3 regions of the Exiguobacterium sp. CH10 genome follow, and region 2 is predicted to be linked to each of the others. Evidence: riboswitches for the same ligand, from Rfam matches in the RefSeq annotation. Region 2 holds a riboswitch; each other region holds the start of a gene.
What was found. Region 2 has a riboswitch for S-adenosylmethionine ahead of KNP04_RS05940 (2,3-diketo-5-methylthiopentyl-1-phosphate enolase). Riboswitches for the same ligand answer to the same signal wherever they lie in the genome.
Positions count from the first base shown of each region.

Region 1: another riboswitch for S-adenosylmethionine. It lies ahead of metK (methionine adenosyltransferase); the one in region 2 lies ahead of KNP04_RS05940 (2,3-diketo-5-methylthiopentyl-1-phosphate enolase).
Region 3: another riboswitch for S-adenosylmethionine. It lies ahead of KNP04_RS11925 (Na+/H+ antiporter NhaC family protein); the one in region 2 lies ahead of KNP04_RS05940 (2,3-diketo-5-methylthiopentyl-1-phosphate enolase).

Region 1 is NZ_JACSKO010000001.1:508,318-513,060, reverse strand. It holds gene pckA (phosphoenolpyruvate carboxykinase (ATP)) at 1-1,108, opposite strand, end outside; SAM riboswitch class I at 1,431-1,550, shown strand; gene metK (methionine adenosyltransferase) at 1,683-2,891, shown strand; gene KNP04_RS02660 (hypothetical protein) at 2,935-3,456, opposite strand; gene KNP04_RS02655 (GNAT family N-acetyltransferase) at 3,621-4,091, shown strand; gene KNP04_RS02650 (alpha/beta hydrolase) at 4,180-4,743, shown strand, end outside.
Region 2 is NZ_JACSKO010000001.1:1,187,247-1,191,989, forward strand. It holds gene mtnA (S-methyl-5-thioribose-1-phosphate isomerase) at 1-681, opposite strand, end outside; gene mtnK (S-methyl-5-thioribose kinase) at 678-1,829, opposite strand; SAM riboswitch class I at 1,912-2,014, opposite strand; SAM riboswitch class I at 2,220-2,321, shown strand; gene KNP04_RS05940 (2,3-diketo-5-methylthiopentyl-1-phosphate enolase) at 2,392-3,546, shown strand; gene KNP04_RS05945 (2-hydroxy-3-keto-5-methylthiopentenyl-1-phosphate phosphatase) at 3,543-4,193, shown strand; gene KNP04_RS05950 (methylthioribulose 1-phosphate dehydratase) at 4,190-4,743, shown strand, end outside.
Region 3 is NZ_JACSKO010000003.1:286,475-291,217, forward strand. It holds gene trhO (oxygen-dependent tRNA uridine(34) hydroxylase TrhO) at 1-620, opposite strand, end outside; gene KNP04_RS11920 (TVP38/TMEM64 family protein) at 849-1,493, shown strand; gene KNP04_RS11925 (Na+/H+ antiporter NhaC family protein) at 1,512-2,870, opposite strand; SAM riboswitch class I at 2,864-2,958, opposite strand; gene KNP04_RS11930 (GGDEF domain-containing protein) at 3,057-4,736, opposite strand.

The DNA of each region.
Region 1 (4,743 bases), 680 kb from region 2:
TAGACGTATAACCAGACAAGAAGTGATACATCGCCTGTTCTTTCGTCAGTTTGCTGATTGGTGGCAAGACACCATACGCATCGGCCGTCAAGAAGACGATCGTATTTGGATGACCGGCACGTGATGGGAGCATCGCGTTGTCGATGAATTCAATCGGATATGCCGCACGCGTATTTTCAGTCAAGGAAATGTTCTTGTAGTCCGGCGTACGATCTTCATTCAATACGACGTTTTCAATCAATGAACCGAAACGGATTGCATCATAGATTTGTGGTTCGTTCTCACGCGAAAGGTTGATCGTCTTCGCGTAGCAACCGCCTTCAATGTTGAAGACCCCATCCGGTGACCATCCATGCTCATCGTCTCCGATTAAGTGGCGCTGTGGATCAGCTGAAAGTGTCGTCTTCCCAGTTCCCGACAACCCGAAGAAGAGTGCCGTTTCGTTTGCATCGTTGACGTTTGCCGAACAGTGCATCGATAAGACGTTTTGCTCAGGTAGCAAGAAGTTCATGACGGAGAAGATTGATTTTTTAATTTCGCCACCGTATTCTGTTCCCCCGATCAGAATTGTGCGCTTGGCGAATGAAACGAGAATGAACGTCTCTGAGTTCGTGCCATCCACTGCAGGATCTGCTTTATAACTCGGTGCATAAATCACAGTGAACGGATCGAACGCACCTTTCGTTGGCCATTCGCGTAGAAATAGCTGTTTAGCGAACAGACTATGCCATGCATATTCCGTGATGGCACGGACCGGTAACGTATAGTGCTCATCGGCACCAGCAGACGCTTCGAGGTAATAAAGTTTGTCTTTCTTTTCTAAATGGTTGAGTACTTTGTCGAGAAGTGCTGAAAACTTCTCTTCTGCGATCGGTTGGTTCACTTTTCCCCAATCGACAAGGTTGTTGCTGACTTCATCTTGTACGACGAATTTGTCTTTCGGTGACCGTCCGGTAAAAGCACCGGTGCTGACAGATAAAGCCCCGTCTTTTGTCAGTACACCTTCACCATTTTGGATGGCTTCTTCCACCAATTCTGGAACCGTCAAGTTCCGTTTCATGTCGGCACCATTAATTAATTCTTCGATTTTCAGGAGCGTTGTCGCCATCCTGAATCCCACCTTTCCCCTAAATAGATGTGGATGAAATCCGCATACTTCCGCGATTACGATTAATCAGTATGACATTTTTAATTATATGTGACACACTAATCAAACACAAGCGTTTCTTCTCTCTAAGTAAGCGCTTTCTTACAAAGACAGTTTATCACATTCTCTTATCACAAGGTGTTAAAAAACAGAAACGAATTAAAAAAATGTTTGACGATTCACAAACAGAAATGTTTTGCAAGTCGGTGAAAACTTTAACGAATTCGTCTGATTCCCTTGACATAATCGAGCGTCATTTATATGATGGTTTTCGTAACGGATACTCTTATTCTGAGCGGTGGAGGGAACAAGGCCCTACGAAGCCCAGCAACCGTCCGACATGAAGTCTTGTGCGGAAAAGGTGCTATCCTGAAGCGAAGCCATTAGCTTCGAACGATAAGAGGGTAAGGAAGAACGATTCAACCTTTCCCCATGTATGTCATCGGGGGAGGTTTTTTTCATTACCGTCCCAAAGCAACGCGTAAGGGGAACGAGTACCGTCCACATATCACCCTTATTATAGGAGGTTTTTTGAATGTCAAAATTGAACCGTCGACTTTTTACTTCAGAGTCGGTTACTGAAGGACATCCAGATAAAATTTGTGATCAGATCTCTGACTCGATTTTGGATGCCATTTTAGCGGAAGACCCGAATGCCCGTGTTGCGGCAGAAACGTCTGTCACAACGGGTCTTGTACTCGTAGCTGGTGAAATCACAACGTCAACTTACGTGGATATCCCGAAAGTTGTCCGTGAAACAATCCGTGAAATCGGATACACACGTGCGAAATATGGTTTCGACGCAGAAACATGTGCAGTCTTGACGTCGATTGACGAGCAATCAGTAGACATCGCGCAAGGTGTTGACCAAGCTCTTGAAGCACGTGAAGGTCAGATGACTGAAGAGGAACTTGATGCAATCGGAGCAGGTGACCAAGGTCTCATGTTCGGATACGCGACAAACGAGACACCTGAACTCATGCCGCTTCCGATCTCATTGGCGCACAAATTGTCACGTCGTCTTGCTGAAGTTCGTAAGAACGGTATGCTTGATTACCTCCGTCCGGATGGTAAGACGCAAGTAACGGTTGAGTACGATGAGGACAACAACCCTGTTCGTATCGATACAATCGTCATCTCGACACAACACGCAGAAGAGATCACGCTCGAGCAAATTCAAGAAGACTTGAAAAAGTATGTCATCGAAGCAGTCATCCCGGCTGAACTCATCGATGCTGAAACAAAATACTTCATCAACCCGACTGGTCGCTTCGTAATCGGTGGACCACAAGGAGATGCAGGTCTTACAGGACGTAAAATCATCGTTGATACGTACGGTGGATACGCACGTCACGGCGGTGGCGCATTCTCTGGTAAAGATCCTACAAAAGTTGACCGTTCGGCAGCATACGCAGCTCGTTATGTAGCGAAAAACATCGTTGCAGCAGGACTTGCGGATAAAGCAGAAGTTCAACTCGCTTACGCGATTGGGGTAGCACATCCAGTATCAATCGCTGTCGATACGTTCGGCACTGGTAAATTGAGCGAAACAGAGCTCGTCGAACTCGTTCGTGAGAACTTCGACCTCCGTCCAGCAGGCATCATCAAGATGCTTGACCTTCGCCGTCCAATCTACAAGCAAACAGCAGCTTACGGTCACTTCGGTCGTACAGATATCGAACTCCCATGGGAGCAAACAGATAAAGCAGCAGTTCTTGAAGAAGGCGCGAAGCGTTTCGCGTAAACAACAAAAACGACCTTTCCGCGGAAAGGTCGTTTTTTTAGGTTCAAGTCGTTGGAGGTGTCTGTTTATGATCATTCGATGACGAATCAGTTGAAGTGTTTTCTTGTCCAAGCGCGGTATCCTTCGCTTCGACGACTTTTTCACCGATGTCTTGTAAATCTGATTTGGCTTCTTGAGCCGTCTCGACGATTTTATTGACGTCTTCTTTGACCGTATCGACTTCTCCGACAACTTTTTCATATACGTTTTGGACGTCTGTTGAGACTTCCTGAATCTTGCCAGAAGCGGTCTTTACTTGTTCAATGACTTGAGATGCTTTCCCGGCTGGATCTTGTTTGACTTCGTTCACGATGCCTCCGACCGAAGATTTTGCATTCGTAAGCGATTGTTTCGTCTGCTCTCGATTCGAAGAGCTAAGTAAGGCGAGGAGACCACCGACGAGGGCACCGAGTAACATCCCGGTCACAACGCTGATCTTTGGGCCCCCAGCATCCAATTGGTCGAATTGACGGTTCGGATTCTCTGTTTGTTCGACTTTCGGGTCATGCTCTAATTTTGGTTCCATGTTGTTCCACTCCTTCATGTGATTGGCATTGCTAGTGTTATACCCTAGTCGATTGCGGACATAACGTTTTCTTATGAATCGTCACGAAAAAGAAACGAATGGCAGGATAAAAACGTGACGATAGGGAATGATACAAATAGATTGGCCAAAAGGGGGAAGCTGTCATGAACATGAGGGAAGCAGTTCCAGAAGATGCAGCATTAATTCGAACGATTGCACTTGCGACGATTTCAGAGGATGATTTAAATCGTTTGAAAGCGATGGAGCGCGCTTATCGACAAGAAGAGATTGTTCGAGCGATCAATTCGAGTGAAGAAGCACGAGAGCAATATTTTATCGTCGGCGAGTTCGAAGAAGATGTCATCGGATTTTGTCATGCCATCGATCGCGGTGACATGTGGGAGATGCTTCGACTTTATCTTCATCCTGATTTTCACCGGAACGGATATGGGGCAGCCTTTTTAAACTATCTCCAATCGAAAAAAACACAACCGATGGAAGTGTACGTTGAAAATTCAAATGACCAAGCGATTGCCTTCCTTTTGCATCAATCGTTTAAAGAAGTGAATCGAATCCAAGAAGAGGTATACGACCAACCGATGGAACTCATTCATTTACGATATCATCCGAGCTAAGCCTCCAGACGGATTTTCTTCAAACATCAGTTGCGGCTGATGTTTTTTTGATACAATACACATAGTCCATAAATGAGGTGACGGCAGCATGACATATGAAGAAGTACGAAAAGGGGTCATCGTCATCGTGTACCCGCTACAGTTCACGTCTCGGATTAGTGAGAACTTTATTCGCCGACTCCAAGACGAGTACGAGGTAATTGTCGTCCGTGACCAATCGGTCGGATTGACTGCAGATGACCATAAACAGCTCATCAAGCGAGCGTTGCGTGAGGCAGGGGAATACAAACTACCAATCCACGTCGTGGCATTCAGTCTAGGGGCACTTTTCACGAACCGACTCTTGCAAGAGTATGATGTGCCGCTTGGGAGTTTGACGTATATCTCTCCTTTATTTGATTGGCATGCCACTCGTCAAATCGGCGGATTGAAACAAGTCGTCGCGAGTGCTGTCGACCGTTTCCGCCCAGACTTACCGCTCGGGATGATGACATTCACTGGTGGAGGCGAGGAATCGTCACGCTTCGGTGAGATTACGTATGCGCAATACCGTGAGATTGAAGAAGAAATCGTGGAACATCAAGAAGAGAAGAAGCACTTACCACGACTTCCACTTGCTTGTTTCTATGCACCAGACGATCAATTTGCGGAT
Region 2 (4,743 bases):
ATCGATTTGTTTCGTCTGAATCGTCCATGCGGCCATGTTGTCCGTGATCAATGTGACGTCGATGTCTGCCCGGTCGAGCTCCCATACCGTCAACCGTGCCCCTTGAAGCAGTGGACGAGTTTCCGACGCGAATACGCGAAACGGGATGCCTCGTTCTTTTCCGACATAGAACGGAGCAAGCGCGGTACCGTATCGTGACGTCGCAATGGCACCGGCGTTACAAATCGTCAACACGTTCCCACCAGCAGGTAACACGGTCAACGCATGCTCACCAATCGTGCGATACGTGGCCACGTCTTGTTCATAGATTTCAATCGCACGCGCTTTGACGGCTTTTGCAATCTGTTCAAAGTCCTCCCCCACATTCAGTCGAAGGAGTGATTCGATGACATGTTGTAAGTTGACCGCTGTTGGTCTTGTCGCAATCAACCGTTGACCAACCTGATTCAATTGGAGATGAAAATAGGGATTGTCTTGCAGGCGTGACGCTTCTTTCGCAAGGACGAACGCCCCAAAATAAGCGATGGCCGGCGCACCCCGGACTTGAAGCGACTTGATCGCCTGTTCGGCCTGTTCGAGCGTCAACACTTCGATATAGCGCTCTTCTTGCGGCAACAGCGTCTGATCTAAAATCGTCAACACCTCGGTGTCGGCATCGAAATGAATACTTTGCACACTCATACCCGCACCTCCGATAGGACCGGGATCAGCTGGTCGATCGATTGAATCTGATGGCGCTGTTTGATGAGACGTGTCCCAAGTTCTAGGGCGTGACGTTTCCGTTCGATGCGAAGGTCGTCTGGTAATGTTTCCAAGTCAGCGACTCCCGCCAGACCGACCGTCCGACGAATCAATTCGCAGCCTGCGTAGCCGATCGCATCACTCAAAATCGATGGCAACAGTTCGTCCACGAATCCTACTGTGTTGAATGGCTCGACCGCCTGTGTGAAGCGTGTACGGAACGTTTTTTCGAACGTCTCCCAGACCGTGAGCACTTCTGTGAAGCGTTCGAACCGCTTCAACGGATGTGCATACGTCGAGAACACCAAGTGAGCGATGATTTGACCGATGTCAAAACCGAACGGACCGTAAAACGCAAACTCAGGATCGATGATTTTCGTTTCTTGACGAGTCGCAAAAATGCTTCCTGTATGTAAATCCCCATGTAGCAACGCTTCGTGTTTTGTCACGAACCCAACCTTCAATTTCGTCACTTCAATTTTCAAGGCGAGGTCTGACCACAGTTGCTCCACGTCCGGACGAAGAGCCGCTTCGATTTGATTCGATTCTGCATCACGATACGGGTCAGTGAAGATCAGTTTTTCTGTGATGTCGCATAGCTCTGGATTGTAATACTCTTTTTCGATTTGTTTCTTGGCGAGCGGTCCTTTCGCATAGTCAGATGTCGCAAACAACGTTTCCCCGAGGAATGTACCGACGTGACGCGCCAAATTCGGATAGCTCTCTCCTTTTAGGAAACCCGTCCGGACGATTTCAAACGCTGACAAATCTTCTAAAATCGTATAGGCGAGTTCACGGTCGCTACCGAGTACATCTGGTACGAATTGTGGTACGACTTTTGAAAACTCACGGAGTGCCAGTTGTTCGATCCACGAACGGTCAAGCGTGAGCGGCCAGCTCTCTCCAACGACTTTTGCATACGGCAACGCCTGTTTCACGATCAATGACGTTTCTCCTTGACGAATGCGAAAGACGAGATTTAAATTTCCATCTCCGATTTCCTCACATTCTGCAATCCCCTCTTCTAGTAACCCCAACTGTCGAACGTGTTCGACGACACTTTGTTCTGTAAACGCCTCATAAGCCATGAAGATTTTCCCCTTTCTTAACTCTATGCATGAAAAAAGCCCCTTTCTCCGCGAGAAAGAGGCACACCCAAATTGGTTGTTCCTCTCATCTTTCAGACATATGTCTGGTGGATGTAGCACCGTGCCAAATGGTCGGTTGCTGCGGCGTCGTAGGGCCAATTCCCTCTGCCAACTCGCGATAAGAGTAAATGATGTAATTGTGTTTGACGTGTTGAGACGAATATTACGGATTAGGCACGCTAGTTGTCAATCCTCTATTTTCGGTCGACTCCCTATTTTTGACACGCATATATAGAAACATTATTTTTAAACTTTTTTTCTCAAAAAAAGGAATTGACGAGTGAGCGATTCTATGTAAAAATTCAATTAAATTTCACAACTTCACAACTATTCTTATCAAGAGCAGACGGAGGGACAAGCCCGATGATGTCGCAGCAACCGACCAGTAATGGCACGGTGCTAATTCTTGCAGCTATCGCTGAGAGATAAGAGTTCATTGTTTTCGAATGACCTCTTGCCAAGCCAAGAGGTCATTTTTTGTTTGACCTGAAAGGAGGAACTTATGGGAGTCATCGCAACTTATGAAATCAAACATACCGATCACGTCGAACGCGTGGCTGAGAAAATCGCACATGAGCTGACCGTCGGGACATGGACCGAATTGAACCATCTCGAACAGCATCAACTACAGGCATTCCGCGGTGAGGTCATTGATATCTCCCAACAGGAAACGACGAGTCGCTTCTCGATTCGTTACCCGCTACATAATGTGACACCGGACTTTTCGTCCATTCTGACGACGACATTCGGAAAGCTGTCGCTCGACCCAAGCGTCCAACTTGTCGACCTAACGCTCCCGGACGAGCTCGCATCGGACTTTCCTGGTGCCGCATTCGGCGTTGAAGGTGTCCGCGACATCCTTCGAGTACACGACCGACCGCTCGCCATGAGCATCTTCAAAGGTGTCATCGGCCGGGATCTCGACTTTTTGGCGACACAGCTCCGTGACCAATTCAACGGCGGAATCGACCTCGTCAAAGACGATGAGATTTTATATGACAATCCGCTCACCCCATCGCTCGAACGGGCTCGAATTGGAGCATCGATCATTCAAGAACATCAAGAATTGACGGGTCGTTCCGTTCTATACGCCGTCACGTTGAGCGGACCCGTTTTCACCTTACGCGATCAGGCAAAACGTTTGATCGAGGCAGGCGCGACCGCATTTTTGTTCAACGTGTATACGTACGGGCTTGACGTGTTACGAGAGCTCGCCAAAGACCCTGAGATTCACGTCCCGATTTTGGCACATCCTGCTTTTGCGGGAGCGTTGACCGGATCGATTCGTCATTCCCTCCTCTTTGGGAAACTGATTCGACTCGCCGGGGCGGACTTGACGCTCTTCCCGTCGCCATATGGTTCACTCTCGACACCGAAAGACGAAACACAACAGATTCAAACGTATGCGACGGAATCCCATTGGACGAAACCGATTCTGACTGTCCCGTCTGCCGGGATTCACCCAGGACTCGTTCCGGATTTGATTCGTGACTTCGGAACGGATGTCGTCATCAATGCAGGCGGTGGGATTCATGGGCATCCCGACGGTGCGGTTGCTGGAGCGAGGGCGTTCCGCCAAGCAATCGATCAGGTAATCGGTAAAACGAGCGAGACCGATGCGTTATCGACTGCGCTGAATGCGTGGGGTGCGCGATGAGTACGCACGTCATCTGTGATTTCGACGGAACCATCACGGAAGAAGATAACATCATCGTGTTGATGCGACGCTTCGCCCCACCTGAATGGGTCGAACTCAAAGATGGTGTTTTGAACCAAACGCTCTCCATTCGAGAAGGCGTCGGTCAGATGTTCAGCCTGCTCCCGAGCCATCAGGAGACTTTGTATCGCGACTTTCTGCAGTCGACCATCACGCTTCGAGCGGGGTTTGTCGAGTTTTTGCAAGAGATACAATCACAGGGTTTTCGATTTGATGTCGTCAGTGGAGGCATGGACTTTTTCGTCCATCCGATTCTAGAAGGTCATGTCGCACCGGAACACATCTACTGCAATCACGTTGATTTTTCAGAAGCGACAGCGCGCGTCACATGGCCTCATTCATGTGATGTTCATTGTTCGAATGATTGCGGATGTTGCAAGCCGACGATTGCCCGACAGATCGTCTCACCTACCGACACGTTAATCGTGATCGGGGATTCCGTCACCGATTTTGAAATCGCCAAACGCGCCGACGTCGTGTATGCGCGCGGTCAACTGATTTCGCTATGCGAGGCGGAAGGAATTCACTATGTTCCGTTCGAGACATTCCATGACATTTCAGCTTATACGAAAGGAGTGAACGTATGACTGTACAAGAACGATGGGTCGAACTTGCCGACATTAAAGACGAGCTCGCCGCACGGGACTGGTTCCCCGGCACGAGCGGCAACCTGGCAATCCGCGTATCGGACGACCCGCTGACGTTCCTCGTGACAGCAAGCGGTCGTGATAAACGAAAGCGTACGGATGAAGACTTCGTTCTCGTCGATGCGACCGGTCAATTGATTGGAGAACAGTCAGGCAAACCGTCCGCGGAGACGTTGCTACACGTCGAAATCTTTAACAACACGAACGCAACCTGTTCCCTTCACGTGCATACGGTCGACAATAACGTCATCTCGGAGCTTTATGCAGCAAAAGGTCATGTTACGTTCACGGGTCAAGAAATCATCAAGGCACTCGGCCATTGGGAGGAAGCGGCAATTGTCCGGATCCCGATTGTCGAGAACCATGCGGATATCCCGACGCTTGCCCGTTCATTTGCCCCACATGTTACAAGTGATGCCGGTGCTGTTCTCATCCGGAACCATGGGATCACCGTTTGGGGCGAAACGCCCGCTGCGGCAAAACGTTATTT
Region 3 (4,743 bases), on a different contig from region 2:
CCACCTTTTAAGTGGAAGATGTTGTCGTGACCTTGGTCACGCATATATGCTGTAAATTTCTCGCAACGGACGCCACCAGTACAGTAAGTGAGAAGTGTTTTCCCTTCGTAGAGGTCCTTGTTCTCTTCGAGCCATTCTGGCATGTAACGTGAAGCCTCTACATCGATTTTGATCGCGTTTTTAAAGTGACCAAGTTCGTACTCGTAGTTGTTACGAACGTCGAGGATGACGACATCATCACGATTCATCATCTCTTTCCATTCTGCTGGTTCGAGGTATGCACCGTGTTGTTTCGGTACATCAAACTCACCATCAAAGCGCCACGTCACGAGCTCTTTCTTGTGACGGACAAAAATTTTCTTGAACGCATGCTCTTCGACTTCATCGATTTTGAACTCGATATCGCTGAAGAGTGGGTTTGCTTTCAAGTCGTTCATGTATTGCTCAGTTTGTTCCCAAGTACCAGAGCACGTCCCGTTGATTCCTTCGGAGGAAATCAAGATGCGTCCTTTGATGCCGAGGTCTTTACAATACTTCAAATGTTCTTGCGTGAGTGTTTCTGGGTCTTCGATGTTGACGTACTTATAGTACAGCAAGACCCGCATTGGTTTTGTTTCCATGTTGTGTTGCTCCCCTGTGTTCAGTTTTTTGCAGGAAAACGAACGTTGGGTTGTGTCGTTCGACGAATAGACTTGCCTGCAACCACAAGTCCATTATTATATGATAAATATCACGACGAATTTTCGCAAATGGTTTTTAATTTTTTTTGACGAATGCAGGGAGATGCGTCTTGCAAATCGAATTCGGGTATTAGAGTAGTAGTAACGAAAGTTGAAGGTGGAACGACTATGCTCACTTCTCTCCAACAGTACATCATCCAATTAATCGAATGGCTTCAAAGTTTGCCTGGCGGTCCTTGGGCCGGACTCGGCGCTCCGTTTTTAGAAGCGATCTTTCCGTTTTTGCCACTCGTTTTAATCATTTCAGCGAATGCGGCAACATATGGTTTTTTGTTAGGGGTCCTTTTATCGTGGATCGGGAACTTACTCGGAACGATTGTCGTCTTCGCAGCGGTCCGATATGTGTTTCGTAAACCGATGACGCGCTGGCTCGAGAAACATAAAGCGGCGGTCTATTGGTTAGAACGAATCAACCATATGAGTCCGATCTCACTCGGGTTCTTGTATTCACTCCCGTTCATCCCAGTCAGTTTGATCACCTATTTGCTGGCGCTCATTCAGATGCCGCTCCGTACGTTCATTTTGGCGGCGGGATTCGGGAAACTACTCGTCGTCGTCATTTTCTCGGTCATCGGGGATCAATGGGAAGAATTTATCCAAAGCCCGTTTCGTTTATCGATGCTCGGTCTGCTTTTGGTCGCGTTGTGGGCCATCAGTCGAGGACTAGAAGAAGTGCTCAAACGACGTGCTTTCAAGAAACGCAACGAGCAATTGAAACAAGAAATGGTGACCAAACGACAAACACCCCTTTGAATAAAGGGGTGTTTTCGCTTAAGACTGCTTTTTAAAACGCGGGAAATTGAATGCGATGGCAATTCCTCCGCAGATAAAGAGGAGGAACGGATAAAGCATGAACGGGACGAGGTCCGGCGAAGCGGTCTTCGTCAACTCTGCGGCGATAAGAAGTTGCGCTCCGTATGGGAGAATCCCTTGTACACCACATGAGAAGATATCGAGCACACTAGCTGATTTCTTCCGTTCGATGTCATATTCGTCGGCAATATTCGCGGCAAGTGGTCCGGCTACGAGAATGGAAATCGTATTGTTCGCCGTCGCCACGTTCGTCGCACTGACGAGACCAGCGATACTCCACTCGGCACCAGCACGTTTTTGAATCCGTGATGTCAATGCATCACGCAAATACGTGAGTCCACCGTTGTGCGAAATAAGACCGACGAGGCCGCCCATGAGTAACGTCAAGAACGAGATTTCGGCCATACCGACCATGCCATCGGCGATAGCGGTCACAAATGCTGTGACGGATAAGCTTCCGTCGAGAAGACCGATGATTCCGGTTAGCGTGATCCCGCCTAACAAGACGAGAATGACGTTCAGTCCCGTTAACGCCAGTCCGATGACCGCGAGATACGGAATGAGTTTGTACCATTCGAATGCGGCGACATCGACCGTCGATTCACCGTTTGACAAGACCGCGAGTAAAATCGTCGTGATGATGGCAGCTGGTAACACGATCCAGAAGTTCGTCCGGAACTTATCACGCATGTTCGTCCGTTGTGTCCTTACGGCAGCGATGGTCGTGTCCGAGATGAATGAGAGATTATCTCCGAACATGGCTCCGCCGACAACTGCCGCGGCAGCGATCGCGACGTTTACACCACTCTCTTCATGAATACCAAGAGCGATTGGTGCAAGTGCCGCAATCGTACCAGTTGACGTGCCCATTGCCATCGAAATAAAAGCGGCAATGACGAATAGCCCACTCAATAAGAGAGATGGCGGTAAGAGCGTCAACGCGGCGTTAACCGTCGCATCGATTGCCCCGATGGATTCAGCTACAGTTGAAAAGGCACCGGCCAGTAAGAAAATAAAAATCATAATGATGATTCCCGGATTTCCGGCACCTTGTGCGATGCGTTCCACGGTTTGTGTGGCGCTTCCTTTTGTCATGAATGCTGCAACCATCAAGGCGATGATGGCTGCGACGAGGACCGGAAACTTATAAAAGTCTCCATAGTAGACACCCGCCCCGATGAAAAAGAGCAAGAAGACGAGTAACGGCAGAAGTGCCCACTTGTTTGCTGTTGGTTGTTCCAAAATAATCACCTCACTAAAAAATAAAAAGGACCTTTTTCTTGAGAAAAAGGTCCTTCGTGTGAAATACCTTTTCATCTTTCGGACGTATGTCCGCTGGATTTGGCACAGGTTCCCCGCTGCCGAGACTTCATAGGGCCAGTCCCTCCGTCTCTCTCGATAAAAAGTTAAGTTATCCTATTATCAAACACGTTCCCTAACGTACCTGTTTCAAATCTAGTTGTCAACCTAAAAACTCCCCAATTCGATGTGAGAAAGGGGAGTTTACGTCGTTAAATTGTTGAAGTGCGCCACGCGGTTACGTCCTGCATATTTTCCACCAACATACAGGGCACGGTCCGCGTTTCGAATCGTATCATCGAGACGCTTGTTCCCGAACGCTTCGATTGTGTCGACCCCGATGGACGCGGTGACAGAAATCTCATGGTGGTCGACAAGAAACGGTTTCGCTTCGATTTGATTGCGAATTCGCTCCGTGATTTCGATTGCTTGGTTCATGTCACAATGATTGAGCAATAAAATAAATTCTTCGCCGCCATAACGTGCAGCAAAGTCATCGGGACGAAGCACCTGACGGATTCGTCGTCCAAACTCTTGTAACACATGGTCCCCGACCTGATGACCGTACGTATCGTTGATTTTTTTGAAAAAATCAATATCGAGCATGGCGACCGATATCGGATATACCGACATATCGGATATTTGTTGAATGCCATATTCATAAAACGCACGCGCATTGGCGAGAAGCGTTAAACTGTCCGTCCGACTCTCGGTATAGAGGCGGTCCCGTTCGTGACAACGGCTAATGGTCCGGTTGAACGATTTTAACAATTTGATGATCTCATGCTGAATAATTTTTGGATAACCGTATACAGGTTCTCCCATCATGACAATCCATGTACGAATCTCTTCGATTTCCTCCGAACGAACAGAAACGAAGCTGTGGTAATCGTCATGGAAAGCGTCAGAAAGGGAAGTATCCCATTCAAAGCGCATTTCATAGTCGAGGACTTGCTCGATTGGCTGACTCATGTCAAGCAAAGTAAAGACGATGGGTCGATCGATGGGCTGTCGCGTCTTCAAGTCAAAGTAGAGGGTGCGTTCAAACAATTTAAACTCGACATACCCCTCATCATAATGATTCAGCTGTTCGCATTGACTTAAAAACACTTCGATGGCTTGCGCCTCGCTCTGTGATAAGGAAACGGCCTCTTTCGCTTCATCGTATTGCTCAATCAAGGATTTAAATGCATCTTGTCGCTCTTTTTGAATGAGGAGACGTTTAATGAAGAATGTTAACGCAGCGGCGATGCTACTGACGACGAGTAAGTTGGTCTCTCGGAAAAACGCTGCCGCTAATATGAAAATCAAACTGACGACGTACGTGTAGAAGGCGATTTTCATAAAATCGCTCAATGCGATGTCGACGCGGAACCACCATTTCACCTGATATTTTTGAAATACAGTGTTTAAGAAGATGGCAAGGAACAATCCAGCAAGCGGCACGAGCGAATCTTGCGAATAAAAGTCGAGACCGGTCTCCCCACCTAGTGCGAGATAGACAGCAGCCGGAATGACGATTTCTAAGTACGCCGTAATGGCATTCCAAGGATACGTGAAGCGGAAGCGACGGATAGCGACTTTCGGTTTCAAGTTGGCGAATTGAAAGATGAACAACCCGATTTGGTTGACGATGAGTGCTGTTTCAAATCCAAAGAATAAAAATAAAATTAAGACGATACTTTCAGAAAATGTGAAGTACACACCTTTGACTTCGATCGAGTCGAGTTGAAAAATGATGACAAGCAATGAAATTAAAATAAACGACAGCGGATCGATTGTTGGGGCGTGTAGGATATCCAATGCGAATAATGCGATGGTGAAGATGAATAAGGCACTCCATATACTCCAACCGAGCACGGACATCTTACGAAAGTGGTTCATGCGTTCC